Regions from separate parts of the Glutamicibacter sp. V16R2B1 genome, predicted to be linked through region 4. Evidence: riboswitches for the same ligand, from Rfam matches in the RefSeq annotation. Region 4 holds a riboswitch; each other region holds the start of a gene.

Evidence for each region. Region 4 has a riboswitch for S-adenosylmethionine ahead of FDN03_RS14215 (ATP-binding cassette domain-containing protein). Riboswitches for the same ligand answer to the same signal wherever they lie in the genome.
Region 1: linked by a shared signal. The riboswitch ahead of FDN03_RS05270 (hypothetical protein) and the one ahead of FDN03_RS14215 (ATP-binding cassette domain-containing protein) in region 4 are both predicted to bind S-adenosylmethionine.
Region 2: linked by a shared signal. The riboswitch ahead of FDN03_RS10015 (flavin reductase family protein) and the one ahead of FDN03_RS14215 (ATP-binding cassette domain-containing protein) in region 4 are both predicted to bind S-adenosylmethionine.
Region 3: linked by a shared signal. The riboswitch ahead of FDN03_RS04460 (acyl-CoA dehydrogenase family protein) and the one ahead of FDN03_RS14215 (ATP-binding cassette domain-containing protein) in region 4 are both predicted to bind S-adenosylmethionine.

What each region holds. Positions count from the first base shown of each region.
Region 1 is NZ_VATX01000008.1:20,621-28,054, reverse strand. Features, by position in the region: gene FDN03_RS05280 (DEAD/DEAH box helicase) at 1-3,139, opposite strand, end outside; gene FDN03_RS05275 (VIT1/CCC1 transporter family protein) at 3,267-4,370, opposite strand; gene FDN03_RS05270 (hypothetical protein) at 4,405-4,728, opposite strand; SAM riboswitch class IV at 4,748-4,862, opposite strand; gene FDN03_RS05265 (DinB family protein) at 4,876-5,463, opposite strand; gene FDN03_RS05260 (3,4-dioxygenase subunit beta) at 5,508-6,434, opposite strand; gene FDN03_RS05255 (sodium:solute symporter) at 6,572-7,434, opposite strand, start outside.
Region 2 is NZ_VATX01000014.1:74,892-82,325, forward strand. Features, by position in the region: gene FDN03_RS10010 (acyl--CoA ligase family protein) at 1-1,212, opposite strand, end outside; SAM riboswitch class IV at 1,509-1,626, shown strand; gene FDN03_RS10015 (flavin reductase family protein) at 1,735-2,235, shown strand; gene dnaB (replicative DNA helicase) at 2,875-4,239, shown strand; gene FDN03_RS10025 (ZIP family zinc transporter) at 4,609-5,346, shown strand; gene FDN03_RS10030 (GNAT family N-acetyltransferase) at 5,360-5,692, opposite strand; gene FDN03_RS10035 (pirin family protein) at 5,749-6,753, opposite strand; gene FDN03_RS10040 (tellurite resistance/C4-dicarboxylate transporter family protein) at 6,763-7,434, opposite strand, start outside.
Region 3 is NZ_VATX01000007.1:68,230-75,663, reverse strand. Features, by position in the region: gene FDN03_RS04475 (ABC transporter permease) at 1-653, opposite strand, end outside; gene FDN03_RS04470 (aliphatic sulfonate ABC transporter substrate-binding protein) at 657-1,670, opposite strand; gene FDN03_RS04465 (ABC transporter ATP-binding protein) at 1,762-2,589, opposite strand; SAM riboswitch class I at 2,595-2,705, opposite strand; SAM riboswitch class I at 2,970-3,059, shown strand; gene FDN03_RS04460 (acyl-CoA dehydrogenase family protein) at 3,075-4,415, shown strand; gene FDN03_RS04455 (LLM class flavin-dependent oxidoreductase) at 4,461-5,864, shown strand; gene ggt (gamma-glutamyltransferase) at 5,956-7,434, opposite strand, start outside.
Region 4 is NZ_VATX01000019.1:45,013-52,446, reverse strand. Features, by position in the region: gene FDN03_RS14240 (GntR family transcriptional regulator) at 38-415, shown strand; gene FDN03_RS14235 (ABC transporter ATP-binding protein) at 419-1,336, shown strand; gene FDN03_RS14230 (hypothetical protein) at 1,333-2,031, shown strand; gene FDN03_RS14225 (exonuclease domain-containing protein) at 2,337-3,335, shown strand; gene FDN03_RS14220 (plasmid pRiA4b ORF-3 family protein) at 3,410-4,783, shown strand; SAM riboswitch class I at 5,058-5,147, shown strand; gene FDN03_RS14215 (ATP-binding cassette domain-containing protein) at 5,222-6,031, shown strand; gene FDN03_RS14210 (methionine ABC transporter permease) at 6,040-6,765, shown strand; gene FDN03_RS14205 (MetQ/NlpA family ABC transporter substrate-binding protein) at 6,808-7,434, shown strand, end outside.

The DNA of each region.
Region 1 (7,434 bases), on a different contig from region 4:
GGAAGCAGTAGTCGGCCTCGGTCAGATTCAACCCGAACCCGCCGGCCTTGAGGGAGATCAGGAACAACGGGGCGGTGCCGGCCTTGAAATCCTCAATGACCTGCGAGCGGTGTCGGGTGGAGCCGTCCAGGTACTCAAAGGCGATGCCCCGTTCGGTCAGCCGCTGGGCAAAGACCTTCAAAAACGAGGTGAACTGGGAGAACACCAGCGCACGGTGACCCTCGCTGATCACGTCCTCCAGGTTCTCGAACAGGGCATCGAGCTTGGAAGAGGAGATGTCTGCCAGCTGCGGGTCGACCAGCGCCGGGTCCAGGGCGAGCATCCGCAGATGGGTTAGCGACTGGAAGATCGTGAACCGGTTGCGGTCCATATCCTGCACCAGATTCAGAATCTTCTGCCGTTCCCGGTTCAGGTGCGTCTCATACACATGCTGGTGCTCGTCGTTCAGCCGCACTAGCACCTGCTGCTCCTGCTTGGCCGGCAGGTCAAGCACCACCGACTCCTTGGTGCGCCGCAGCATGAACGGCTTGATCCTCCGGTGCAGCAGTGCCAGACGGTCCTTGTCGCCCAGCGTCTCAATGGGCCGGGCGAATTGCCGGTTGAACGTACTGGTGCTGCGGAAGAGCGAGGGAGCCACCAGTGCCAGCAGGGCGCCGAGTTCCCCCAGGTTGTTCTCCATCGGCGTGCCGGTCACTGCCAGCTTGAATGGGGCGCGGATTTCGGCCGCAGCGCGGTGCGCCTTGGTGTTGCGGTTCTTCACGAACTGCGCCTCATCCAGGATCAGGCCCGCAAACCGGGGAGCGGCGTACGCTTCGTCGTTCAGGCGCAGCAACGTGTAGGTGGTCAGCAGCACGTCATTCTCCGCGACCAGTTCGGCCAGCCGCCGCTCGGAGGGCAGCTTGCCCTCGATGCTGGTGACCCGCAGCGAAGGCGCGAAGCGGCGGATTTCCATCTCCCAGTTGGAGACCACCGAGCTGGGGGCCACGACCAGGAAGGGAGCCGGGGTGCGCTGGGCTGCTGGCAGCTGCTGGCGTGAGTGCGGGTGCTCCCACAGCTGCCGGGCGTGGAGCATCAGTGCGATCGCCTGCAGGGTTTTGCCCAGGCCCATGTCATCGGCCAGGATCGCGCCGAATCCGCCGCGGTAGAGCCGTGAGAGCCAGCCGAACCCCTCCAGCTGGTAGGGGCGCAGCTCGGCCTGCAGGCCCTCGGGCAGTGCTGGAGGCTCCTGCCCGGCAATGTCCAGCAGTGAACGCATCCGGGCGACGAACACATCGGCGCCGTCGATCCCGTCGGCCAGGTCGTTCAGCTCCTCGAACAGGGAAACCTGGAAGACCGAAACCTTCAGATCCGCGTCCTTGGGCTTGTCGTTGAGCATCTGGGCCTCGTCGACCAGGGCCTTGAGCTTGGCGAAGATCGGGTGGTCCAGGGAGAACCAGCTGTTGTCCGGCAACTTGACCTTCATCGCCCCGTTGCTCAGGGCCTCCACGATCGTGGAGAACGGGACCTCATGGGAGCCGACCGTGATCAACAGCCCCAGGTCCAGCCAGTCGTTCTTCTCAGAGTCCACGGCATTGATCTTCAGTTCGGGCAGCTCCGACAGCTTGCGGTAGACCGGGCGGACGCCGGTTTCGTTCAGCCGCACCCGCTGTTCTGCGCGCAACGCCGGAACCGTGTAGGAGACGAAGTCAATCAGCCCGTCGCCCTGGTAGATGCGCGGATCCAGGGCATCGTTCTCCCGCCCGGTGCTTTCAAGCAGCACCCGGTTTAGCAGCGCGCGCAGCAGCTCCTCCTGCGCCTGGTCGGGGACGACCTGGTCATCGGGGATTCCCGGGTAGCGGATGGCGAAGTTGACCTCGGCCAGGTCCTCGGCGAGCCGCGCCGGGGCACCCTGCCCGCTCTTGTCCTGTTCCGGCCGGGTCTTGGTGTAGTGGATGTCCACCGCCAGGTAGGGCGGCTCGAGTTCGGGCAGCACCAGGTCGGGGGAGGCACTGCGCAGCGGGAAGCGGCGGGCCAGGCGCGGGTAGGCCCGGGTGAAGAACTGCTCCTGCTCCGCGGCCGGGATCCGCAACGGGGTGCGGTTCATGAACCAGCGCCGGTGTTGGGCGGCGATGGGCTGGGCGCTGGGTGCCAGCCAAATCCTCCGGCTGTCCTGCGGCTGCAGGTAAAAGCCGTGGTCCCCGATGGTTCCGGCGGGACTGTCCGGGTCCAACTCATGCTCCTGCCCGTCCAGGGTCAGGGTGCCGCTAAGCAGCAGGGCGTCGTCCTCACGGGCGGCCTGCAGCTCAAATTCCGCGCGTGCGCCGACCTGCACCTCGGTGTCGTTGCGGGTGCCCATCAGTTCGATGCCCAGGTGCTGCGCCTCGTTGAGCATCGGCCAGAGCAGGGGTGAGGAATAGTTGTCCAAGAACAGCCAGTCCTCGTCCTGCTTGAACTGCAGCTGCGTGTTGCTGCGGGCCAGGGCGGCGAAGCGGGTAAACCAGTGGTGCTGTGAGTACAGCAGGTTCCAGCCGAAGGTCTTGTACACGATGGTGGTCCAGCGCAGCTGACCGCGCACCCAGCGGCCGTCCGCGCCGCGCACCATGGGCCGCACCCCGAGGCGGAAACGCTGGTTGCGGTTCAGGAATTGGGTGGTGCCCGAGGGCAGCCACTGCTGTTGGGCCTGGTTCTTGACGTCCAACACCAGGAACTGCAGCCCCATAGGGTTGACCGGGTCCGCGGCCGAGCGGGTCACCCCGATGGGGTTGAGCGGGTCGGCCTGTTCAAACCAGTCATCGATGCTGCGTTGCCAGCCGCGCTCCGGCTGCTCCTGCACCTGCTCCTGCGCCTGCCGGGCCGTGGCCAGTTTGTTCGCCGCCAGCACCAGGGCCGCCTCGTGGCGGCAGGGCCCCTCCACCTCGCAGGTGCACTGCGCCTGGCGGATCTGCCATCCCGTGGTGGCCCGTTCCAGCTGCACCCGTGGCTGGAACGTGTCGTTCTCGTCCTTGACCTCACCACGCAGTTCCGCATTATCCGCAGCAAAATGCACGCCACTGACGGCGCCCGGGGTGCCAGCCAGCTGCTGGCCCAGGAAGTATGGCAAGTTTCCCAGGTAGGCAAGCAAAGTCCTGCCATCTACCTGCGGGGGTACGGCGTTGGTCATCCTCTCATCGTTTCACGTTCGGAGCTGGCAGGGAAAGTTGGGGTCATCGAATGTGCACAACACCTCCGCGCCGCCGGATCCCCGCCCGCGTGCGCACCGGCCGGCGGGCGCAACCCGGCCGAATGGGCTAGGCGACGGGGGCGCCGAACAGCAGACCCAGGCAGTAGGTCACCGCGGCGGCGCCCCAGCCGATGGCCAGCTGGCGCAACCCGCGCTTCAGGGGCGAGGCCCCGGAAAGCAGACCCACCACGCCGCCGGTAAACATCAGGGCCGCTCCCACCAGGACGGCGGCCAGGATGATGGAGGGCAGCCCGGACATCCCGAAGATGAACGGGAGGATCGGCACGACCGCGCCGGAGGCGAAGAACAGGAACGAGGAAGCCGCCGCCCCCGGGGCCGAACCCAGTTCCTCGTGCTCGCGGGCCAGCTCCTCACCGCGCAGCTCCGGCTGCAGTGAGAATGAGGGGTTGCAGTCGCAGGTGAACAGCCCCATGCGTTCGGCGGCCCGGTGCTCGGCGTCCTCATCGCTCATGCCGCGCGCCTTGTAGATCAGCACCAGTTCGTTTGCGTCCAGGTCCAGGTCCTGCGCCGCGGAGAGCGTCACCTGGGTGGGCCGGGAGGCGGTGAGCAGTTCACGCTGGGAACGCACCGAGACATATTCGCCCGCCGCCATGGACAGCGCGCCGGCCAGCAGGCCGGCGATGCCGGCGAAGAGGACGAAGGAGGAGGCCACCCCGGTGGCACCGATGCCCAGCACCAACGCGAAGTTGGAGACCAGCCCGTCATTGGCGCCGAACACCGCGGCCCGGAAGTTGCCGGCCAGCCGGGTGCGCCCGGCGGTGGCCAGGGCGCGCACCACTTCCTCGTGCACCAGTTCGTCGGCGGCCATGTGAGCCGGGGCGTCAGCGTCCTTGGCGTAGGGGGAATCTCCCTCCGCGCGCTGGGCCAGGGCCAGCACGAACACCGACCCGAAGTGCCGGGCCAGGAAACGCAGCACGGTGCGGCGCAGCGAGGGGCGGCTGGGTCGGGCCTGGTCGCCGAGCAGTTCGCGCCAGTGCGCCTCATGGCGGGCCTCGGCTTCGGCCAGTCCGAGCAGCACCTGGCGTTCCTGCCCGGTACGCCGCGAAGCCAGTTCGCGGTAGATCGCACCCTCGGCGATCTCATCGGCCAGGTACTTGCGCCAGCGCCGAACCTGCGCCGGGGTGGGGGAAGAAGGGGGATTGACGGTCATCACGGCAGTGAATCTCCTCAGTCAGGCCTCCTGCCTACAGCAGCTGTGGCAGGGGACGGACCCCGCGGTGCTCCGCGGCGCGTCCGTCATCGGCATCCAGTGTAGTGACCGAGGGGTGGGCGGGGAATTTGGCAAGGCTAAAAGCTACCGGACGCCCGCCGCTGGTGCCGCGCCGGGGCAGGAACACCAGCAGCCGCCCGTGGGCCGGATCGAACCGGGCCGGGCCGGCCGCGCGCGTGAGCAGCCGCAGCAGCCGTTGCGGCTCACTGGTGTGCAGCACCTGCCAGGCGCCATGGAGGGTAAATTGCACTTCTCCGCTGTGCAGGTCGATCAGCGGCAGGACGGGAACGGCGTGCATCGCAGGCACCGGCCTTTCAGGCTAGCTCTTGCCCGGGCACAAGCTGGTGCCGCGGACCGCTTCCTCATCCGAACCACCCATGAACCTGGGGTTGGTGTGCGGCCAGTCGGAGCTTGGCGCCGCATCTCGTGAAGCTACGTTTCGATGCTACACGGAGTCGGCGATCTTCTTCAGCCGTGCGTAATGTTCCTTCCACTGCTCGTCACTGAACTCCGGCAGGTTCCCGTTCTGCGCGGACAGGCCCGTCTGCCCGTCAATCAGTTCGCGCACCAGATCCAGGTGCCCGGCGTGGCGGGAGGTTTCCTCCACCATGTGCAGCATTAGGTGCTCCAGAGTGGTTTCACTGTCCTCACCCCACCAGGGCACCGAGGCCGGGGCGTCCAGCTCCAGTTCCTCGAAGGCGGTACTGGCCGCGTCGATCGCCTGGCGGTAGAACTGCAGCACGTCGGCGGCGCCGGTGTCCGCCTCCACCACGAAGTCCGCCATCGGGTCTTCGGAGGTGAAGGCCTGCACGGCCCGGGGACTGTCCACCGGGCGTTTGAGGCAATAGCTGAAGTAGCCGAATTCCATGACCGCCAGGTGGTTGATGACCCCCAGGACGTTGGTGCCGCTGGGCACCATGGGCCGACGCAGCTGGGCTTCGTCCAGATTCTCGGCCTTCCACAGCGCCGCCTGCCGGGCATGATCCAGGTAGCGGCGCAAACGCTGCTTGCGCGCGGTGACTTCGCTGTCCATGGGCTGCAGTCTAGTGCAGCAGCCGCCGCGGCAACAGGGGGTGTTTACGGGGCAGCGCTCGCCGCGGGCCGGGTCGGCGGCCGGGCGCCGGGGCGCTCACCGGCGCCCGGCTCCTGCCCGGTACCCGGTGTGGTGCGGGTATCGACCGGGACCTCCAGGCTCACCCGGTAGCCCTCGGTGTTGCTGCCGGTGACGGCGGCCAGCTGGCTGGCGCCGGCGCCGGCGTCGTCGCCGAAGACGTTGTCGCTGCGCAGGCTCACCGCGGCCAGGTTCTTGACCGAGGGCTCATAGCCGACGGTGGCGTACACCTGCTCGCACGCCTCTTGGGGCAGTGCCACTTGGGAGGTGGCGATCGCGTTGGCCGCATCGGTGACCGAATGCTCGTCCGGGTAGATTTCAAAGTGGATGTGCGGCCAGCGCCCGGCATAGCAGGCCGGGAAGATGCTGGTGAAGCGCACCATCCCGTTCTGGTCGCTGAGCTGCACGCCGCGCAAGTAGTTTTCCTCCTGCACCCCGGTGGAGTACATCGAGTAGCGGCCCTGGCGGTCGCACTGCCAGACGTAGACGGCCACCCCGATCATCGGGGCGTTGTCCTTCGCGCTGTCCAGGATGCGCAGCTGCAGCTGCATGTCGATGCCCTGGGCGGTGTCTGTGGCGCCGTCGAAGCTGGAACGGATATCGCTGCGCACGATCCCGGAACGCTCCAGCACGTCCGGTCCGTTGGACCCGTCCGCGGGGTAGGGGCCGGCCGTCTCCTCGGGGATTTCAGCCGCGTCCCGTGAACCGGTTCCGGCGGTGGGGGCGCAGGCGGACAGGGTGAAGGCCAGGGTGCCCAGCCCCATGGCGGTGAGCATCTGGCGCCGGTCGATCAGGGTCTGCACGTCAAACCCCAGCCCCTGATCCTCCAAGTCTTCGCCCGGGCGGGGCAGGGGGCGGTTGTTGAACCAGCGTCCTGGCGGGGTGGATGTCATGACGGCTCCTTTGTGCATCCGGGGCAGCTTTAAAACCAAGGGCACCACCGGGCCTGTTGCCCGATGGTGCCTTTGAGGATATGCACCGGTATTGGGTTCCGGCACAGCTGCGGCTATGCGGCCGCTATGACCTGTGCTTAGCGCACCGCGGAGTCCTGCACGCCCTCCACGCTGCTCTCGCCGGCCACCCGCCGATCCCAGCTGGCCAGCACCTGCGCGTCGGTGCGCCCGGTGGCCAGCGAGACCACGATGTAGGTCAACGCCGAGGCGAGCAGGCCGAAGTAGATCGGTTCGTTCGCGTACACCCCGTCGAACGTGTTCTTCGCCCCGATCTCCAGGTAGATCATCGTGCCCAGGGTGACCGCCGTGCCCGCGGCCATCGACCAGGCCGCGCCCACCCCGTTGCCGCGGCGCCAAATCAGCCCGCCGAGGATGGAGATCAGCAGCCCGCCGACCAGGATGTCATAGGAAATGGTCAGCGCGGCGACCACGTCGTCCACCACGATCGCCAGGATCATGATGACCACGCCCAGCCCGAACACCCACCAGCGGTTGTTGCTGACCTCGTGTTCCGGGTTCTTCTGCTCATCGCGCTGCAGGTCGCGGCCGAACCAGCTGGCCACAAACGGGGCGACGTCGGTGCGCGCCACGGTGGCGGCGGCGATCAGTGCGCCGGAGGCGGTGGACATCATCGCGGCCACCGCGGCGGCCAGCACGATCCCGCCCACGGCCAGCGGCAGCACCTGCAGGGCCACCTCGGCGTAGACCGCGTCCGGGTTCTGTTCGGCCTCGGCCGCGATCCCCGGCAGCGCCACGCGCGCGGCCATGCCGATGATCGCGCCGGCCGCGCCGTAGATGATGCAGTAGATGCCGGCCGACAGCCCGCCCCAGCGGGCCACGTTGTCGCTGCGGGCGGTGAAGACCCGCTGCCAGATGTCCTGGCCGATCAGCAGGCCCAGCCCGTAGACAACGAAGTAGGTGATGATGGTCTGCAGTCCGA
Region 2 (7,434 bases), on a different contig from region 4:
GGCGAAGGCCTGTTCAGTGGCCGGCTCGTCCTTGTAGTAGCCGATCATCACGTTGTTGCCGCGCAGCACGATTTCGCCCATGCTCTGTCCGTCGGCCGGCACGTCGTTCATGTCCAGGTCCACTACGCGGGCGGACTCCGCGGTCACCATGCCCACCCCCTGCCGGGAGAGCTTGGCGGCCCGCTGCTCGGCGTCCAGCTCATCCCAGTGCTGCTGGTACTCGCAGATCGTGTACGGGCCGTAGACCTCGGTCAACCCGTAGACGTGCACCACCTCGATGCCCAGCCGGTGCAGCTTGCCAATGATGGCCGGTGACGGGGGAGCGCCGGCGGTGGTGATGCGCAGCGGCTGGCCCACACGGTGGGCCCGGGGCGCGTCGGCGATGATCGAGCACACGGTTGGTGCCCCGCACAGGTGGGTGGTGCCCAGCTGGTCGATGGCATCCCAGACGGCGTCCTCGCGCACCGCCCGCAGGCACAGGTGGGTGCCGCCGGCGGCGGTTACCGCCCAGGGCGTGCACCAGCCGTTGCAGTGGAACATCGGCAGCGTCCACAGGTAGCGGGTGTGCACGTCCATTTGCTGGTGGAACGCCTCACCCAGCGCGTTCAGATAGGTGCCGCGGTGTGAATACAGCACCCCCTTGGGCTTGCCGGTGGTCCCGGAGGTGTAGTTCAGGCAGATCGGGGCCCGCTCGTCGCCCACCGTATAGGGCAGGCGGCCGGCGGGGGCGTGGCGCAGCAGGTCCTCCAGCACCGCGTCGACCGGCACCTGGGGGCGCGGGCCGGTGTACTGGTCGTCGGTGACCTCGATCAGCGCCTCCAGGCTCGCCACCTCCTGGCGCAGCCGTGCGGTGTTGCCCAGCAGCTCGGTGTCCGCCAACAGCAGCCGGGCCTCGGCGTGCGACAAGATGTACTGCAGCTCGTGGGCGGCCAGGCGGGTGTTCAGGGCAACGAGGATGCCGCCGGCCAGCGGGACCGCGTAGTGGGCGGCCAGCATTTCCGGGGTGTTCGGGGCCAGCACCGCGACCCGGTCGCCCGGGGAAATGCGTTGGGCCAGCACCTGGGCCAGCCGCTGGACGCGCTCCTCGAACTGGGCCCAGGTGTAGCTGCGCGAACCGTGAATCACCGCGGTTTTCTCCGGGTAGACCTCCACGGAGCGTTCCAGGAAGCGCAGGGGAGTCAATTCTGAGTGGTTGGCCAGCAACGATGCCATGGGGGCTCCTCGGGGTCGGTAACTATCCGGCCCTGCGCTGTGACGCAGGGCACCTCGCAAGACATCGTGGCATGAAACTGAACCCCAGACAAAGAAACTGCGTGCCATTGCGCTCAACGGCGCCCGCGGGGCGACCAGCGTAGGAGGCGGTGTCCGTTGGTGAGCTGCGTCGGGCGAAATTATCGGCGGCGAGCGTAGCGGAAGGAGGGGGCGGACGAAACAATATGTCGAAGATTGCGGTATAAGACAGGAAATGTTTGACGTTACGCCGCGACGGGCCATAGTGTCGTAGACAGAATCAAGAGCGTCAGCTGACAAGCCCTGGCTAGCTGGCCGGCAACCCTCTAAACGGTAGTGGGGTGCTCCAGGTGAGGATTCGGTTCCGCGCGCCACCGCGTGGAACAAGTACCGCACACCGAGGCGTAAAACCTTCGAATCCACAGTGCAGCAGCTTGGCCCTGCGGCGCTATGGGCATTCGACCGTCGCCGACCACGGTGGGCCTGATGCTAAGGATACGAATCATGTCATTGAATCAGGATCTCGACCCGTTGACCCTGCGCAAGGTCTTCGCCCAGCACCCCTCGGGCGTCGCGGCGTTGTGCGCCGAAATCGATGGCGTCAAGACCGGAATTGTTGCCTCCTCGTTTACCGTTGGGGTCTCCCTGGATCCGGCGCTGGTGATGTTCGCCGTGCAGAAGACCTCCAACACCTGGCCGAAGCTGCGGCGGGCACAGCGTATCGGGGTCTCGGTGCTCAGCAGCCGCAACGAGGGGGTCTGCGCCCAGATCGCCTCGAAGAAGGGTGACCGCTTCGCCGGGCTGCACACCCACATCACCGAGCAGCAGGCGTTGTTCATCGAGGAATCCACCCTCTGGCTCGATACCTCCATCTACAACGAGGTTGAAGCCGGGGACCACTGGGTCGTCCTGCTGCAGGTGCACGGCCACCAGGCCTCGGCGCACACCCCGTCGATCTTCCATGATTCCGCCTTCCACACCCTCAAGGTGCCGGCCCTGGTCTAATGGCAGGGCGGCATCGATGAATCCCACTGCGTCGTACGCCGCGGTGGGATTCATTGCGTTAACCGCTTCAAACCGGGTTGCGTGTCAGGCGCAGTGCACAGTCCCGAGATGAGGCAGGCCGGGGATCTGTGGACGAAGCCCCGCATCCGAAGGACCTTAATGGGTGGTCCTGCGATGAGTAGCGAGTTTTTAGATCTGAAGTAATCCACAAAGCTTTCCACAGCGTTGTGGATTGGGGGTGGATAACCGTGGTTGACGCCTCCACGCCCCCGAATTGTGGGCTTTCCGGCTGTGGAAAAGATCCAAAACCCACAATGCCGCGGAGGAAAATTTATTTTTTATCCACACGTGTGAAAACCTAAACAACCAAGTCAATGAGGTATTAGTTGCGTTTAAGTGGGGAAATCCACAGCGTTCTCCCCAGTTCCTGCACACCCCCTTCCACAGATAGCTGCCGCTTGTCCACAGATCCTGTGGATAAGTGAGTTTACGCCCTTACATAAGAGGCCTACTGTTGGCTCTGGAACTGAAATATCCACAAGTTTCCCCAGCGCCCCCAAACTGTCGGGGCCCGATGGAACGATACGAGGTGGACGGTGAACCGGTCGCCGAGTTCCCGGTGGGTAGAAGGGGATTTGAATGTCTATTGCCAGCGCTGAGCAGGCCTACGAGAACCGCGACTCCGAGGCGGGGCGTACGCCGCCGCAGGACATCGCCGCGGAAATGTCGGTTCTGGGCGGCATGATGCTCTCCAAGGACGCGATCGCCGATGTCATTGAGGTGGTCCGCGGCAACGACTTCTACCGTCCGGCCCATGAATCGATCTATGAGGCCATCATTGATCTCTACGGACGGGGCGAACCGGCTGATGCCGTCACCGTTTCGGACCTGCTGACCAAGCGGGGCGAAATCGTCCGGGTGGGCGGTGCCGCATACCTGCACAACCTCATCCAGTCCGTGCCCACCGCCGCGAACGCCGGTTACTACGCCGAGATCGTGCGCGAACGCGCCGTGCTGCGCCGCCTGGTCGACGCCGGGACCCGGATCGTGCAGATGGGCTACTCCCCGGACGGGGACGTGGACGCCATCGTCAACGAGGCGCAGGCCGAGGTCTACAAGGTTGCGGAGAATCGCTCGAGCGAAGACTATGTCCGGCTCAGCGAGATCATCGAGGGCACCGTCGATGAGATCGAAAATGCGGCCAACGCCGGTGACGGCATCACCGGTGTCCCCACCGGCTTTTACGAGTTTGATGAGTTGACCCAGGGCCTGCAGGGCGGGCAGATGATCATCATCGCCGCGCGTCCGGCCGTGGGCAAGTCGACCTTCGCCCTGGACTTTGCGCGTTCGGCGGCAATCAAGAACAACATGGCCACCGTGTTCTTCTCCCTGGAAATGGGGCGCAATGAAATCGCGATGCGTCTGCTCTCCGCGGAGGCCTCGATCCAGTTGCAGGACCTGCGCAAGGGGTCGGTGGAGGATGCCCAGTGGACCAAGATCGCCACCACCATGGGACGGTTGAATGAGGCTCCGCTATTCATTGACGACTCCCCGAACATGTCGATGATGGAGATCCGCGCCAAGTGCCGCCGCCTGAAGCAGCGCAACGAGCTGAAGATGATCGTGCTGGACTACCTGCAGCTGATGAGCTCGGGCAAGCGCGTTGAATCACGCCAGCAGGAAGTCTCGGAGTTCTCCCGTAACCTGAAGCTGCTGGCCAAGGAGCTCGATGTCCCGCTCATCGCGCTCTCGCAGCTGAACCGTGGTTCGGAACAGCGTACGGACAAGAAGCCGATGGTCTCGGACCTGCGTGAATCCGGCTCGATTGAGCAGGATGCGGACATGGTGATCCTGCTGCACCGCGAGGACGTGTACGACAAGGAAAATCGTCCCGGAGAGGCCGACGTGATTGTGGCCAAGCACCGCAACGGTCCCACCAAGACCATTACCGTCGCCTTCCAGGGCCACTACTCCCGGTTCAGCAACATGCAAAGCGAAGGGTAGGGGCAACCCCTGGCTTGACCCGAGCCACGGTAGGACAAATCCCGAAGGCGCATCCGACTCCAGCCAGAGGGCCGGCAGCCCGCAGGTGAAGACGCAGGTAACGGCAGAGATCAACGCCAAAAGCACCACGGTTGTCTTTAAATCGAGCTACTACACGCCGTTATCGGGGCGGCGAGTCGGCGAAGCAGAGATTGTCCAGAGTCTTGGTCCTCACTGGCACCTGGGCAGGAGCGAGTCCGATTTCTGCATCCACGGGCAGCACGATGCGGCAGACCCGATCGGGGTGATGTCAGGGCCTTGAATGCAGGGCTGTGTTTTTGGGCTGATCCCGCTCAGCCCGGGCATCCAGGCACCGCTATAGTGGGTGCCATGATCCAGAGCCTTCAAGCCCTGCTGTGGGGCACCGTGGCCGGTTCGGCCCTGCTGTTGGGGGCCGGGGCGGCCTGGTGGCTGCGCATTCCGCGGATCTGGGTTTGCGCGATCATGGCCTTCGGCTCAGGGGTGCTGATCAGTGCGCTGAGCTTTGAGCTGGTGTTGGAGGCCTACCAGCAGGGCGGCCTGGCGGCCAGCGTCGCCGGGGTGCTCGCCGGCGCGGGGCTCTACTTCGGCGCCAATCGGCTGCTGGCCTGGCTGACGGCGCGACGCCACGCCAGCACCCCGCGGACCCAGGACTCCTCCGGCACCGCAATCGCCGTCGGAGCGCTGATTGACGGGATTCCCGAATCGGTGGCCCTGGGCCTGGGAGTCGTGGCCGGAGCGGGAATCAACCCCACCATGCTCGCGGCCATCTTCATCTCCAACATCCCCGAGGGACTGGCCAGCACCGCGGACATGAAGCAGGCCCGCCGCCCGGGCCGCGCCGTGCTGGCGCTGTGGGGCGCAATCGCGGTGGCCAGCGGACTGGCCGCCTTCATCGGTGCCATCGCGCTGGCACAGATGCCCGCCGAGGTGCTGGCGTTCGCCACCGCGGTCGCGGCCGGCGGCATCCTGACCATGATCGCGGACACCATGATCCCCGAGGCGTACGCGGTCGACCACGACTACACCGGGCTGCTGGTCACCCTCGGGTTCCTCAGCGCCTTCACCCTGCACGCGGTCGGCGGGTAGGCCGCCGTCCCGGTTAGGCCTTGGGCAGGATCTGCAGGTGGTGCGGGCGCGGCGGGACCACGTCCGGCTCGAACTCCTGGTGCTTGCCCACATACTTCTTGATGTACGGGCAGACCGGGACGATCTTCATCCCGGCCGAGACCGTGTCTTCCAGGGCGAAGGCCGCCAGCTTCGAGGCCAGGCCCTGGCCGCTGTACTCTTCATCGACCACGGTGTGGAAGAAGATCCGCTCCACCCCGTTCTCACCCTGGTAGTCGCGGTAGTGGGCGGCGCCGATGTGCTTGCCCGCATCGTCAAGGACGTAGCGGTCGCGTTCGGGCAGTGCCTGCGGGACGATCTGGCTCATGGTGCTCCTTGTGTCGCTGGGTTGTCGGATGATGGAAAATCGGTTGGCCGGTGGCGCTACACCGGCGGGTTTTCGCGCGGACGCAGCCGCACGGTGGGCAGGGTGGGGGCCGGCAGCGCGGCCGGGGTGTCCTTGGGGAAGGGGCCGAAGCGGTCCTCGGAGGCGTCCCCGGGCTCGGCGCCGATCTCCGCCTGGTACTGCTGACGGAAGGCGACCACCTCCTCATGGGTGCGGCCCACGAAGTTCCACCACATCAGGATCTGCTCGTTCAGCGGCTCCCCGCCGATGATGATGACCCGCACCGGGTCCTGCCCGGCCTGGATGCGCAGTTCGCCGGTGCCCCGCCCCAGATAGCCCAGGTCGCGGTGGCCCAGTTCCTGGCCGTTCACGGTGGGGGCGCCGGTGTCCACCATGACCCCGTGCTCGTGCCCCTCGGGCACCTCAATGCACAGTGAGGCCCCCGCCTGAAGGGTCAGCTCCGCGCCGGTCAGCGGCGTGTACACGCTCACCGGGGAGGTGGATTCCTGCCCCTCGGCGCGCAGCGTGCCCAGGAACACCGACAGGCTCCAGCCCGGGCCGGTCAGCGGTTCGGGGCGGTAGCTTTCGAAGGTCGGCTCCATGTTGCGGGCATGCTCCGGCAACGCCACCCACAGCTGGGCGCCGTGCAGGACGGTGGTGTCCTTCGTGGAGAATTCCGAATGGGTGATCCCGTACCCGGCGGTCATCAGGTTCAGCTCCCCGGGACGCACCGTGGCCTTGAAACCTGCCGAGTCCATGTGGTCGATCGCCCCGGTGAACAACCAGGACACCGTTTGCAGGCCGGTATGCGGGTGACGTGGGACGGCCATCCCCAGGCTCTTGGAGACATCGTCCGGACCGTAGTGGTCCAGGAAGCACCAGGCCCCGATCAGGCTGCGCTGCTTCTGCGGCAGTGTGCGGTAGACCGTCATGGCGCGCGGCCCGCCCAGCGGCACCGGGCGCGGTTCCAGGATCTGGACCTGTTCGGTCGGCTCGGCATTCGTGCAGCCGATCTCCGCCGGGGCCTGCTCAAGGTTGCTCATGCACCCAGCTTAGGATCTCCGGGCCAGCATGCCTAGCCATAACGCGGTGGTGCCCACCCAGGCGGCCACCGCCACCCAGATGAACCCCTGGCCAAAGTGCTGCAGCGCCGGGAAATCGGTTTCGCGTCCCAGGAACTGGCAGCAGCTGGCCAGCATGCCCAGCGGGAAGACGATCGCCCACAGGCTGGTCTCATAGCGCAGCGGGTGGCGGCGCACCACGTGGCGCCAGTATCCGAAGAGCACCAGCAGCGGGATGAACCAGACCCCCACCGAGAGCAGCGCAAAGCAGGTGAACGCGATCATCGGGTGCAGCCACGGCTCCAGCACCCCCGCATTGGCCAGGGACAGCAGCTGGGAGCCGGTCATCACCGTGATCGCGGTGGCGCCCATGAAGATCCAGTAGGTGGGGGAGAGCGTCTCGGGATGGTTGGGGTACCGCAGCATCCGGATGGTCACCAGGGTGGCGATCATCAGGTACAGCATGCAGCCCAGCAGCCAGATCGCCAGCGCCGCAATATTGCCCAGCCGGAAGATGTAGGGGTGGAAGGCGAAGGTGCCGGCCACCGCCTGGGTGGCCACCACCCACAGGAACCAGGAGCCGTTGGCGTGCGCGATGCCCGGTTCGGGACGCTCAATGAGCACCAGCAGTGCCGGGATCACATAGCACAGGCCCACCCACAG
Region 3 (7,434 bases), on a different contig from region 4:
GCCACCAGGAACAGCCATGCCTGGGCCAGGGCCAGGCGCAGCCCGGAGAAGATCGCGGGAACCACGGCCGGCAGCTGAACGGTGCGCAGCAGGCGCAGGCCCCGGTAGCCAAAGGAGCGGGCCGCCTCCACCAGCTGGGGATCCACGTGGCGCAGCGCCAGGGAGACGGTGGTGAAGACCGGGAAGAAGGCGCCGATGATGATCAGGGTGACCTTGGAGTCCTCACCCATCTTCATCCACAGCACCAGCAGCGGAACCCAGGCCAGTGACGGGACCGCGCGCAGCGCCCCGATGCTCAGGCTCAGCAGGGCATCGGCCAGCTTCGATAGTCCCACCAGGGCACCGAAGACCAGGCCCAGCAGCGAACCGGCGGCAAAGCCCAACAGGACCCGCTGGGCGGAGATGCCTATGTGGGTCCACAGCTCACCGCGCTCCAGCAGGTCAACGGCGGCGGTGATGACGGAGGCCGGGGTAGGCAGCGCATAGGAGGGCACCAGTCCGCTTGTCGTGGCCAACTGCCACGCCACCAGGACCAGGGCGGGGACAACCAGGCCCACCAGCCAGTGCGGGAGCCCCAGCAGTGCGGCGAGCAGCCCGGCGCGCGGGGCATCGGCTTGTGTGGTGGCCGGCTGCTGGTCAACAGGAGCGGTCATCGCCTATTCACCCGCAATCTGTGAGGCATCGGCCTGCCGGGCAAACTGGTCGTCAACCAGGGTGTCCAGTGCGGCGTCCACCTCGGCTTGGCTCTTCACATCGCCGCTGTCGACAAACACCGGCCCAATGTTGCCCAGCACCTGAACGAACTTCTCGCCCGGGACCGCCGCCACGTCGAGGTTGGATCGCTCGGAGATGACCGTGTCGGCGACCTGAGCGTCCAGTCCGGCGACATCGGCCAGGATCTGTGCGGTTTCCTCCGGGTGGCTGCCGGCCCACTGGCGCGCCTTCTCATAGGCGTCAACCACGGTCTGCGCCACTTCCGGGCTGTCCTTGAGGAAGTCCTCACGGGCGTTGAGCGCCCCATAGGTGTTGAAGTCCAGGTTGCGGTACAGCAGGCGTGCCCCGTCCTGTTCGGCGGACGCCATGATCGGGTCCAGTCCGCTCCAGGCATCCACCGAGCCGTTGGCCAAAGCGGTGCGCCCGTCGGCGTGCTGCACGTTCTGCAACGTGATGTCCTTTTCCCCCAATCCCGCCTCCTGCAGGGCCTGCAGCAGGAAGAAGTAGGGGTCGGTGCCCTTGGTGGCCGCGACCTGCTTGCCCTTCAGGTCGGCGACCGAGGAAACCGGTGAATCCTTGCCCACGACCAGTGCTGACCATTCGGGCTGCGAGTACAACGCGATCGTCTTGATCGGGGAACCGTTGGAGCGGGCCAGCAGGGCGGCGGATCCGGCGGTGGAGCCCACGTCGATGGCGTCCGCACGCAGTGCCTCGTTGGCCTTGTTTGACCCGGCCGACTGGATCCATTCGACGCTGATGCCGTCGTCGGCCAGCGCATCCTCCAGCCATCCCTTTTCCTTCAGCACCAGGCTCAGGGGGTTGTAGGTCGCATAGTCGAGGGTCAGGGTCTCACCGGCAGCGGCGTTCTCCCCGGCGCAGCCGCTGAGGCTGCTCGCGGCCAATGCGACGGCGGCGAAGGTGAATGCGCAACGGCGGGACAGGGTGAATTTTGACATGGGAATCCTTAGCGGGTGGGTTCGGCGGCGCACGGGAGGAGGCCCGGACGCAAGGGGGAGGGGTGGGCAGGAAGGCGACGCGGCGCGGGGGTTAATGGCCCGACGGGTTGACACCGAGCAGCTGCAGCAGATGCGCGCGCTGGGTGGTGAATCCGGAACCCGTCCGGTTGCGGGGCCTGGGGGAGTTCAGGGTCAGGTCCTCGATGACCCCGGCCCCGTTCTGCTTCTGCTCCGCGTTCGGCCGCCGGTGCCCCAGGACAATGACGCGGTCGGCCAGGCTCAGGGCCTCGTCCACGTCATGGGTGACCATCAGCACCGTGGTCGGGAACGAACGGTGGATCTCCAGCAGCAGATCCTGCATTTTCAGGCGGGTCAGGGCATCCAGCGCGCCGAACGGTTCGTCCAGCAGCAGGACCCCGGGGCGCCGTGCCAGGGCGCGGGCCAGTGAAACGCGCTGGGCCATGCCCCCGGAAATCTCGCGCGGACGAAGTTCCGCCGCGTGGGTGAGTTCGGTCAGTTCCAGCAGCTCGGCGATCAGCTCGCGGCCGGCCTGGGCTGTCAGCTGCGGAGACAGGCCCAGGGCGATGTTCTGGCGCACCGTCCGCCACGGCAGCAACCGGGGTTCCTGGAACGCCACCGCACAGCGGTCATCGATTCCCTCCACGGCGTGGCCGCCAATGCGGACCTGGCCGACACTGGGGTGATCCAGGCCGCTGACGGTGCGCAGCAGTGTGGACTTGCCGCAGCCGCTGGCGCCCAGGATGGCCACCACCTGACCGGCGGTGATCTGCAGGTCGATGCCCGACAGGACCGTGCGGGTCTGCCGTCCTGCGGTGAACGAACGCCCCAGGTTGTGGAACTGAACCGATCGGGCAGTGGATGGCGCCACGGGTGTGGGCGACACAAGGACAGTACTCATTGTCATCTCCATCGCTTCTGGCGTTAGCACCGTCCATGCAGGAAGAGGCCTTCTCCCCGTCATGGTGGTTGCTGCGGCGTCAACGAGCCAGATCTCTCGGCCGCTCGGGATGGTTACGCCACCATGTAATCGTCCCGAACGGATGGAAGGCAAATCGTTCGTAATGTGACGAATCTTCGAAGCATACGTTTCTGGGGCCGGTAATTCTGGTATTTCTTTGATCCCTTGTGGATTCTGCATCATTCTGCCGCTTGACGGGGTCAGGCTGTAACGTCCTGCCCATTCGCGCGATCCGGGCGTTCGACGTCATCTGCGCTTCATGCCCCGAAATATGACGCCAAGCCTTGAGCCGGCTTCGTCACCGCCGGTACAAATGAGATGAACCATCCAGAGCGGCCGAGAGATCTGGCTCCACGACGCCGCAGCAACCACCCCATGCGGGCCGGTGCTACCGCCAGGACCGATGGAAGAATTGAGGCTCTTGCATGTCATTCGGCGAACCCCAACCGGACTTCAACGCGCTGTCCGACCCTGCCCAGGCCCCTGCCGGCAACGCCGTGGACCTGGACCAGCACCCCGAGCAGCTGCCCGAGCGGCAGCTGCTGAAGATCACCCCGGGGCCTGGGGCCGACGAACAATATGAACGCCTGGCCGCCACCTTCCGACCGGTCTTCGCGCAAATCGCCGAGGGCGCGGCCCACCGGGACCGGGAGCGCATCCTGCCCTTTGAGCAAGTGGGGCTGCTGAACCGGGAACGCTTCGGGGCCCTGCGCGTCCCGGTGGACCGCGGCGGGTACGGTGCCCGCATGTCCGATGTCTTCCGCCTGCTGATTGAACTGGCCGAAGCCGACTCCCACATCGCCCAGCTCTGGCGTGCCCACCTGGCCTTCGTCGAAGACGTGCTGGCCTTCGAGGACCAGTCGCTGCAGGCCAAATGGCTGGAGCGGATCTCAGCCGGGCACATTGTGGGCAACGCCTACACCGAACGCGGCGGCAACCGGCTGGGCAGCCTGAACACCACGGCCACCGAGCACGAGGGCCGCTGGTTCGTCACCGGGGAGAAGTACTACTGCACCGGGACCATCTTTGCCGACTGGACCATGGTGGCCGTGGCCCACCCGCAGCTGCCCGGTCGGCAGATCGCCGTCGTGGCCACCCAGCATTCCGGGGTGCGGATCCTGGATGACTGGGACGGGTTCGGCCAGCAGCTGACGGGCACCGGCACCACCACGTTCGAGCGGGTCCCGGTGGACAGCTTCATCCCGCAGCATGAGAACGACACCGAATCGGCGGTCTTCCAGCTGGTGCTGCTGGCCGTGCAGGCCGGCGTGGCCCGCGCGGCGCTGAATGACCTGCGCTCCTCGGTCCAGCTGCGCACCCGCAGCTTCAGCACCGGCACCGGGGTCCCGGTCCGCCACGAACCGCAGGTCCTGCAGGTCGTGGGGGAGGTCTCGGCCGAGGTCTTCGCCATCGAGTCGGTGGTGATGGGCGCCGTGCTGGAGGTCGAGGCCGCCCTGGCCGACGCCAACCTGAGCCCCGCCGAACGCTATGCGGTGTGCGAGTTGGCCGCCAACCGCGCCCAATCGGTCACCCAGCCGCTGACCATCGGGGTGACCAGCAAGCTCTTTGACCCGCTGGGCGCCTCGGCCACCAAGGCCAGCTGCAACATGGACCGGCACTGGCGCAACGCCCGCACCATCGCCACCCACAACCCCGCCATCTACAAATCCCGCATCGTGGGCGACTACGAGATCAACGCGGTGCCCCCGGTGCGGCTGAACGCCACCGGGGACGTCCCCGCCCCGGGCCAGGTCAGCTTCCGCTAGTCCCGCCCGCCACCATCGAATCAAACCCCCGAAAGAAGGACCGCCATGAGCCGCACACCCCGCGAAATCCTGTTCAACGCCTTTGACATGAACTGCGTCGCCCACCAGTCGCCCGGACTCTGGCGCCACCCGCAGGACCAAGCCGCAAGCTACAACACCCTGGGCTACTGGACCCACCTGGCCAAGGTGCTGGAAAAGGGCAAGTTCGACGGGCTGTTCATCGCCGATGTGCTGGGCACCTATGACGTCTACAACGGCACCAACGAATCCCCGCTGCGCACCGGCGCCCAGGCCCCGGTCAACGACCCGATTCTGCTGGTCTCCGCCATGGCCGCGGTCACCGAGAACCTCGGCTTCGGCATCACCGCGGGCACCGCCTACGAGCACCCGTACCCGTTCGCCCGCCGCCTGGCCACCCTGGACCACCTCACCGGGGGCCGGGTCGGCTGGAACGTGGTCACCGGCTACCTGCCCTCCGCCGCGCGCAACATGGGCCAGGAAGACCAGATGGAGCACGACGAACGCTACGACCACGCCGATGAGTACCTGGAAGTGGTGTACAAGCTGCTGGAGGGCTCCTGGGAAGATGACGCGGTCAAGGCCGACAAGGTCAGCGGCATCTACACCAACCCGGAGCAGGTGCACCCGATCAACCATGAGGGCAAGTACTTCAAGGTTCCGGGCATCGCCATCACCGAACCGAGCACCCAGCGCACCCCGGTGATCTACCAGGCCGGGGCCTCCAGCCGCGGGGTGAAGTTCGCGGCCGAGAACGCCGAGGCCGTCTTCGTCACCTCGCCGACCCGGGAAATGCTCAAGGCCACCGTCACCAAGATCCGTGACGCCGCCGAGGCCGCCGGCCGGGACCGCTACGACATCAAGATCTTCGCCATGCAGACCATCATCACCGGCCAGGACTCGGCCACCGCGCAGGCGAAGTACGAGGACTACAAGTCCTACGCTGACGTCGAGGGGGCACTGGTGCTGATCTCCGGGTGGATGGGGGTGGACCTCTCGGCCTACGACCCGGACGACGTGATCGGCTCGAACGTGAAGTCCAACGCGATCCAGTCTTCCGTGGAGACCTTCCAGAAGGCCAGCGGCGACGAGGGCTCACCGTGGACCATCCGGCAGCTGGCCGAGTGGGTCGGCGTGGGCGGTTTCGGCCCGATCACCGTCGGTTCGGGCGCCGAGGTGGCCGAGAAGCTGATCGACTGGGTGGACTACACCGACGTGGACGGGTTCAACCTCGCCTACGCGATCACCCCGGGAACCTTTGAGGACATCGTCGAGTATGTGGTTCCCGAACTGCAGGCCCGCGGCGCCTACAAGACCGAGTATGCCGAAGGCTCGCTGCGCAACAAGCTCTTCGGTGCCGGCGACCGGGTCAAGGACACCCACCGCGCCGCCCAGTACAAGATCGCCAACCGCCTGGCTGCCGCCCGCTAGCGGCCAGCGGTGAACAGGGCGGCGCGGCCGCGGAAAAACCCGTCACTGGTCTTTCCGCGGCCGCGCCGCCTTCGGTGTGGATGCGCGGGAGCTACTTGTGCTTCTTGTGTCCCTTCAGCTGCTTCACCACCATCGCCGAGCCGCCCCCGCGCCGGGTCGGTTCGGCCGCGGCGGTCAGCTTGCCCCGCGGGCCGATCTCCACGGCCGCCACCGCACCGATCTCCGCCTGCGGGGTAAAGGAATCCCCGGACGGCACGAACTGGTGGCCGAAGGGCTCCAGCATCCGGGCATCATCGGCAATGAACTCCGGTTCGGCGGTGACCGCGGTAGTGTTGCGCTGTGAGGCGCGCGGCGCGGCAATCGCCTCGGGAAGCTCCATGCCCAGATCCACGCGGTTGACCAGGGTCTGCAGCACCGTGGTGATGATCGTCGAGCCGCCCGGGGAGCCAACCGCCAGCACCGGCTTGCGGTCCTTGAGCACAATGGTCGGCGCCATGGAGGAGCGCGGCCGCTTGCCCGGCTCGATGCGGTTCGGGTCGGCCGGATCGTAGACGGTGGAGAAGTCGGTCAACTCGTTGTTGAGCAGGAACCCGCGGCCCGGCACCACGATGCCCGAACCGCCGGTCTGTTCAATGGTCAGCGTGTAGGACACGACGTTGCCCCACCGGTCGGCCACCGACAGGTGCGTGGTCGAGATGTTCTCCGTGTCCTTCTCCTGCGCCACCACACCGGCTTCGGTGGGGCACCGCCCGTCATAATTGGCGGCATCGCCCGGCGCTACCGGTTTCACGGAGGCGCGCTGCGGATCCAGGGCGCAGGCCCGCTCGGCCCCGAAGAGTCGGTCGGTCAGCTGGCGGGTGGGCACATCGACGAATGCCGGATCCCCGACGTATTTGCCGCGGTCGGCAAACGCCAGGGCGCTGGCCTCCAGGTAGTGGTGCAGCGCGTCGGGTCGCGGCATCGTTGAAAGCTGGAACCGATTCAGGATGTTCAGGGCCTCGCCGACCGTGGTGCCCCCACTGCTGGAGGGGGCCATCCCGTAGACGTCCAGGCCGCGATAGTTCACCCTGGTCGGCTTCTGCTTCACGACCTTGTAGCGTGCCAGGTCCGCGGCGGTCATGTGGCCGGCAGGCACGGGCAGCTCGGTTCCCGGCACCACCGGCGGGGCCTGCACGGTCGCGGCGATCTGCTCGGCGAGCTCACCGCGGTAGAACGAGTTGATGCCACGGCGCGCAATCATGCGATAGGTCTTGGCCAAATCGGGGTTCTTGAACACGGTGCCCACCTTGGGGGCATCCCCTCGGGGAAGGTACAGCTTCCTGGTGGACTCGAAGGCCTCGAACCGCTCCTTGTTATCCAGGGTTTGCTCGCGGAACGTCTCATCCACGACGAAGCCGCGCGTGGCCGTCTTGATGGCCGGCTGCAGGGCCTTTCCCAGGCTCATCGTTCCCCAGCGGTCAAGTGCCTCATCCCAGGTGGCCAGCGTGCCGGGCACGCCCACGGACACCCCGCTGGTCACCAGCTCCGGGGTGAAGGGGTAGGGGCTGCCGGTCTGCGGATCAATGAAGGC
Region 4 (7,434 bases):
GAACCGCTGTTGTTCGGACACATAGAGGAGGCGTTCAGTGATCGACGACTCGAAGCCGATCTTCCTGCAGATAGCCGAGCTGATCGAAAATGACATCGTCTCCGGGGTGCTGGCCGAGGAGGCCCAGGTGCCCTCCACCAACGAATTCGCCGCGTTCTACCGGATCAACCCGGCCACCGCGGCCAAGGGCGTCAACCGGCTCGTGGAAAACGGGCTGCTGTACAAGAAACGGGGAATCGGCATGTTTGTTGCCCACGGAGCCCGCGACCGGCTGATCGAAGCCCGGCGCCAGCACTTCAGCAAGCAATACATCCAACCCCTGGCCGCCGAAGCCCAGAAGCTGGGCATCGGCACCCAGGAACTGATCGACATGATCCAGGCCGCCCACGGCCAACTATCGGGCAAGGAAGTGTAAGCCATGACCAACGCACCGGCGATCCAAGCCACCCACCTGACCAAGAAGTTCAAGGACGTGCGGGCCCTGGATGATGTGAGCCTCTCGCTGGAGGCGGGACGGATCTACGGCCTGCTCGGCCGCAACGGGGCCGGCAAGACGACACTGATGTCCATCCTCACCGGCCAGGGCTTTGCCACCGACGGCTCGGTGAAGATCTTCGGGCATGACCCGTTCGAGCACGATCCGACGCTGGCCCGCACGTGCTTCATCCGGGAATCACAGAAGTACCCGGATGACTTCAAGCCCTGGCAGGCCTTCAAGGCCGCGTCCCTGTTCTACGAAAACTGGGACGAGGACCTGGCCCAGGATCTGGTCGCGGCGTTCAAGCTGCCGCTCAAGCGCCGCATCAAGAAGCTCTCGCGCGGACAGCTCTCCGCGGTGGGCGTGATCATCGGCCTGGCCTCCCGGGCGGAGATCACCTTCTTCGACGAACCCTACCTGGGTCTGGATGCGGTGGCCCGGCAGATCTTCTACGACCGGCTGGTCGAGGACTTCGCTGAGTTCCCGCGCACCATCGTGCTCTCCAGCCATCTGATCGATGAGGTCGCGAACCTGCTGGAGCACGTGGTGGTCATCGACGGCGGAAAGATCATCGTCGATGAGGAGGCCGACGCGCTGCGCGGGGCGGCGGTGACCGTGACCGGCAACGCCGAGGCGGTCACCCAATTCATCGGCGGTTACCCGGTGATCCACCGGGACGCGCTGGGGTCCCTGGCCAGCATCAGCATCCGGGCAACACTCTCCGAGGCCGAACGCCAGCAGGCCAGGCAGCTGGGACTGGAGCTGACCCCGGTCTCCCTGCAGCAGCTGGTGGTCCGCAGCGCCATGGGCGCCATGGGCGAGGGTACGAGCAAGCAGAATGTTGAGGCAATGAAATGAACCGGATCATCCAAGTTGCACGCATGCAGCTGATCAACAAGTGGACGTTTATCGGCATCCCGCTGCTGATTTTGGGCGCATCGTTCATGTTCACCATGGCGATCTTCTGGCTGGTGCGCCAGGCCGGCGGGCAGAGCGAAGTGACCTACAGTGGTGGTGCCCAGGCCCCGATGTGGTACTTCCTGGCCCTGGGCATCCAGTCGCTGACGATGACCTTCCCGTTCTCCCAGGCCATGAGCGTCTCGCGGCGCAGCTTCTACCTGGGCACCCTGGCCCTGTTCGGGCTGTGCGCGCTGGTGCTCTCCAGCTTCTACTACCTGATGGGCCTGGTGGAGCAGGCCACGAACGGGTGGTGGCTGAACGGGCGGTTCTTCGCCCTGGAGTGGGTGGCGGAGAACAACTGGTTCATCCAGATCATGTTCTACTTCGCGCTGATGGTGCTGTTGTTCATGATCGGCTTCTGGGTCTCCACCATCTACCTGCGCTGGCGCACCACAGGGCTGCTGGTGTTCTTCATCGGCCTGGGCGTGCTGGTGCTGGGCACGGTGTTCTACATGACGCTGGGCGAGCGGTGGGGCCAGTTCTGGAGCTGGGCCGTCACCTGGACCGCCGGGGGAGTGGTGCTTGGCGCCGGCGCGGTCGCCGTGCTGATGGCCGGGGCCTCCTACCTCACCCTGCGCAGGGCCAGCGCCTAAAACCACCGGCCCCACCCGGGCCCCGCACCCCGCGAAGGCGTGCGGGGCCCAGCGCCGTCCGGACCCAGGAATGCCCCGGAGGTTGCCGACGGCGTGCAGACTGTGAGATCGTGTCGGGGCGCTGGCTGCGGCACAGAGCGGGCACGGGTCATGCTCCCAAGCGCGCGGCCCCAATAAATCCGCGAGTCACTGCGGAGGATTTACCCTGAGCACGTACCTGGTAACGGTGATCTTGGACCGCTTCCGCGGGCCCGTGGGTGTCCGGCCTGAACCGTTCGGTCGGGAAAGCGGAGTACAGTGAATATGTGGCTTTGGACTTCACCGCAGTTGATTTTGAGACGGCAAATGGATTCATCGGGTCGGCCTGTTCGGTCGGGCTGATCAAGGTGCGTGGCGGGCGCATCGTGGAAACCGAGCAGTGGCTGCTCAAGCCGCCGGCCGGTTTCGACCACTTCGACCCGCGCAACGTCTCGATCCACCACATCACCGAGGACATGGTGGCCACCGCCCCGCGCATTGGCGAGAAGCTGACCGACCTGCTGCAGTTCGTCGGGGATGACGTGCTGGTCGCGCACAACTCGGCGTTCGACTCCGGGGTGATCCGGGCCGCGGCCGAGGCCAGCGAACTGTCGGTCCCGCAGATCCAGCACCTGTGCACCGTGAAGCTCTCCCGCAAGGCCTATGACCTTCCCAGCTATTCGCTGCCGTTCGTGGCCGAGGAAGCCGGGCACCCGATCGAAAACCACCACGAGGCGCTCGCCGACGCCGAAGCCTGCGCCTGGGCCATGATCGATATCGCCGAACGCGGCCAAACCCCCACCGTGCACAACACTGCCGAACACTACTCGGTGCCGCTGGGCCTGACCCGTCCCTGGCAGCCGGGCGATGAGATTTCCCGGGCCATGCGTGACGCGCAGGGTTGGCTGGCCCGCGGTAATGCCATGCCCCCGCGCGACGCGTTCGCGTTCTGGCCGCAGGAGGGGGACAACCCGGCGCCGAACCTGGAGGCCGATGCCAGCCACCCGTTGTTCGGGCAAACCGTGGTGTTCACCGGGAACCTGGGCGTGCCGCGGCCCCAGGCCAAGGAATGGGCCGCCGCCCGTGGCGCACAGACCGCCTCGCGGGTTACCCGCGCCACGACCGCGCTGGTGGTCGGGGACGGCTTTGTCCCCGAGGACCTGGCCAATGGCCGGCTGACCAACAAGGCCAAGCACGTGCTGCGCCTGCGTGCCGCCGGGCAGAAGGTGGAGATCATTTCCGAGGGCGAATTCATGCAGCTGGTCGAAGGCTTCGCCCTGCAGTAATCTGCCGCGGGACGCGGCGCGACTGATCCTCCCGCAGTCTTCGCTCCAGTCCGCTGATCTGCAACGATGGGTCTATGACTTCTCGCGACCTGCTGACGCTGCGCATTGAATTGATGGAATCCCAGCCGCTGATCTGGCGGCGCATCCAGATTCCGGCCGACCTGGACCTGGCCGCTGCCGGTGACATCATCCAGATCGCCATGGGCTGGGACAACAGCCACCTGCAGTCCTTCCACAGCGCGGACCCCACCCAGGGATGGGGCAAGCCACAGACCGGAACCAGCTGGTATGACCAGCTTGCCCTGGACGAGGAGCTGGAGGGCCAGCCGCAGGAGGGCACCACACTCGGCCAGGCCCTGGCGGTCAACCCGGGAACCTTGTTCTACGTGTACGACTTCGGGGACAACTGGACGCACCGTCTGACCCTCGAATCATCAACCCCCTGCCCGGACGAGCAGTGCGCCGCCCGGGTGCTCGAGGGGGAAATGCGGGCGCCGGTGGAAGACAGCGGAGGATTATCGGGCTGGTACGACAAGCTGGAGGAGTTCCACGCCGAACAGCCCACCGAGGAGCAGCAGGAAACCATCGACTGGCTGCGCTGGCGCTCCGGCGATGAGCTCGACTTCGACCCGCTGACCTACAACCAGCAGGCGGCGAACCGCGAGCTGGAACTGTACTTCAGCCTCGTCTCGGGAGACTCGGTCTTCGGCCAGTGGCTGCGCGCCAAGCCCTCGGGGGTACGGCGCTACGCGCTGATCCTGGCCAGCGAGGCCGGAATCACCGACGCGGCGGAGGGGGCGCCGATTCCCGAATGGTTCTTCACGGAGATAGTTCGGCCTTTCCAGGTGCTCATTGAGCTGGCCCAGGGCGAAGGCATCAAGCTCACCCCCGCCAGCTGGATGAACCCGAAGGCCGTGGCGGAACTGGTGAACCGCCTGCAGTGGGAGGGCATCGACTACGAATCCTCCTCCCGCAAGCGTGAACACTCGATGCATACGGTGGCCCACTTGCGTGAGGTGGCGCGCATGGCCGGACTGGTGCGGGTCTACCGCGGGCGTGTGCTCGCCACGAAAAAGGGCAATGAACTGGCCGGGGATGAACAGCGCCTCGCCCGCCATCTGCTCAACGCCATCAACACGGCGGAAAAGGATGAGGGCCTGCGCGATGGCACCATCGCCTACTGGTTGTGCCGGGCCGCCGGGATCGAGGCGCTGAGCGACGCGGCGTCCGACTACATCACCGAGGTCATGAACTTGCTGGGTTACCGGATGGGGCCGCTGGGTCAGCCGTTGGGGCGCCATGCGGTCGTGCACCGCAGTACTCTCGCCCACCTGTTTGAGGAGCTCGCCCGGTGGCACCGACGCGACTCCGGGGGCTACTTCTCAAAGCCTGCCCAGGAACACGTGGACGAATTCGCGCGGATGGTGCTGCAGGCTCCCGTGTCCTGAGGCGCGCCGTAACGGGGCGAGAGACGAACCGGTCCACCGCCTGACTACGCTGTTGGCCTGCGGCCCCTAATGGGCCGTGCATTATGGCTTTGGTGTGCCCAGAATCTGGAATCCGCCTCATCCGTCGATTCACATGTCGTCACAGAAGCGGAAGATGACGGGATGTGACGCCCGAAATGTCGCCATAAGACTGATCATTGCAGCTTGTGACCTGCCCTTTGAGCCGTTCTCCATCCCTGCGCCAGACTGGTGGACAACGAAGGCGATGACCTTCAAACCATCCAGAGCGGCCGAGAGATCTGGCTCTACGACGTCGCGGCAACCACCCCCTGGGGCACGGTGCTACTGCCAGAAACGATGGAGAATTTCCTGGCTGACCCCTCCTCAGTGAGGCTGCGCGGCCGGGACGCTTCGTCGCGGTAAAGACGAGGAGTACACATGATCAGCCTGCGCAACGTATCGACAAGCTTCGGCACCGGCAGCGACGCTTTTACGGCCGTGGACAACGTGTCCCTGGACATTCCCCAGGGCTCGATCCAAGGAATTATCGGTTTCTCGGGAGCGGGAAAATCGACCCTGATCCGCAACATCAATCTCCTGCAGCGCCCGGACAGCGGTTCGGTCCAAGTTGGCGGCGTGGAATTGACCGAACTTTCAGAGGAAGAGCTGCGGCGCGAACGCCATCAAATCGGCATGATCTTCCAGCACTTCAACCTGCTCAATAACCGCACTGCCGCCCAAAATGTGGAGCTCTCGCTCAAGTTTGCCGGGGTTCCCGCCCGCCAACGGAGAGCGAAGGCCCAGGAGGCGTTGGCCATTGTGGACCTGGCCGACAAGATCCATTCCTATCCGGCCCAGCTCTCCGGCGGCCAAAAGCAGCGCGTGGCCATCGCCCGCGCCCTGGCCACGCAGCCCAAGGTGCTTTTGTGCGACGAACCCACAAGCGCCGTTGACCCGCGCACTACCGCCTCGGTACTCCAATACCTGCTGGACATCAACGCCAACCTGGGAATCACCACCGTGATCGTCACCCACGAAATGAACGTGGTCAAGGCCATCGCCGACAACGTGGCGGTAATGGAGGACGGGCGGCTGGTTGAACAGTTTGACCTGGCCGAGTTGAGGCAACCGGGTTTCAGCCCGCATACCGCGATCGGACGCTACCTGATCAGTGACGAGATCGTCCTGCAGCGCCCCACCGGCCATGAAGAACACCGCACCCCGCAGCTGTCGGCTGCCGCATCCTAGGAGACGTCTTGAGCACAATCTATCTTCCGCTTGCGGCCGCTGCGAGCAGCAACGGCGCAGTGGCCACCTTCAGCATTGACCGCCTGCTGGAACTGGGACCCGAGATCGGCGTCGCGATCGGCCAGACCCTGGCGATGCTGCTGGTCTCCATTCCCCTGGCGATCCTGATCGGTACCCCCTTGGGAATCTGGCTCTATTCCATGTCACCGCAGGGCCTGCGGTCCCGACCGCGGCTGCACCGCATCGTCGACGGTGCAGTGAACACCATCCGCTCCTTCCCGTTCCTGATCCTGCTGATCGCGATCATCCCGGTCACCCGGTTCATCGTCGGAACAACGGTGGGTACCGCCGCGGTGATTGTCCCGCTGACCATCAACGCGATTCCCTATTTTGCCCGCTTCGTGGAACAGAACATCACCCAGCTGGGGTCGGGCGTCGTTGAAGCCGCCAATGCCATGGGCGCCACCCGCGGGCAGATCATCCGCGACGTCCTGCTGGTGGAGGCCCGGCCGGCGCTGTTTGGCTCGATCACCATCATGACCGTCTCCTTCATCTCCTACTCGGCCATGGCAGGGCTGGTTGGCGGGGGAGGGATTGGCGACTTCGCCATCCGCTACGGCTACTACCGCTACGAGACCGGTGTCATGCTCCTGGCCATCGTGCTGATGATCGCGCTGGTGCACCTGGTGCAGGTCTCCGGCACGGCGCTGGCCCGGCGCTACGACAAACGATAGCCAGCACCCGTTACTTCACCTTCACTACTTCAAAGGAACACCATGTCACTGACTCGTCGCAGGATCATCACCTCAGCAGCCGCCTTGGCCGTCACCGGTCTGCTGGCTTCATGCGGTTTGACCGGCAATGTCAATGCCGGGAACGACAAGACCATCAAACTGATCGTCACCGAATCGGCGCCCACCCAGGAGCCCACAAAGATCGCCGAGCGCATCCTGGAGGAACAGGGATGGGATGTGCAGGCGACCTACGTCACCGACATTGTCCAGCCCAACCACGTGGTGGCGAACGGTGATTATGACGCGAATTTCTTCCAGCACGCAGCCTACCTGGAGCAGTTCACGGCGGATCAGAACATCGAGGTGGACCCGGCCTTTTACATGTACGGTTCACCGGCCGGGCTGTACTCGACCAAGCACAAGTCGGCGAAGGAACTGCCCGATGGGGCCAAGATCGCCATCCCGGTGGATCCCTCGAACAACGGCCGGGCCCTGGCCCTGCTGGCCAAGGAGGGGCTGCTGAAGATCACCGAGGGCAAGAGCGTCATCCACCTTTCGCAGAACGACATCCTGGAGAACCCCAAGAACTTCTCCTTCGTTGAGGTGGACCAGCAGTCGCTGTCCAAGACCCTGCCCGACGTGGATGCCGGCTTCCTGTTTGTGAGGCTC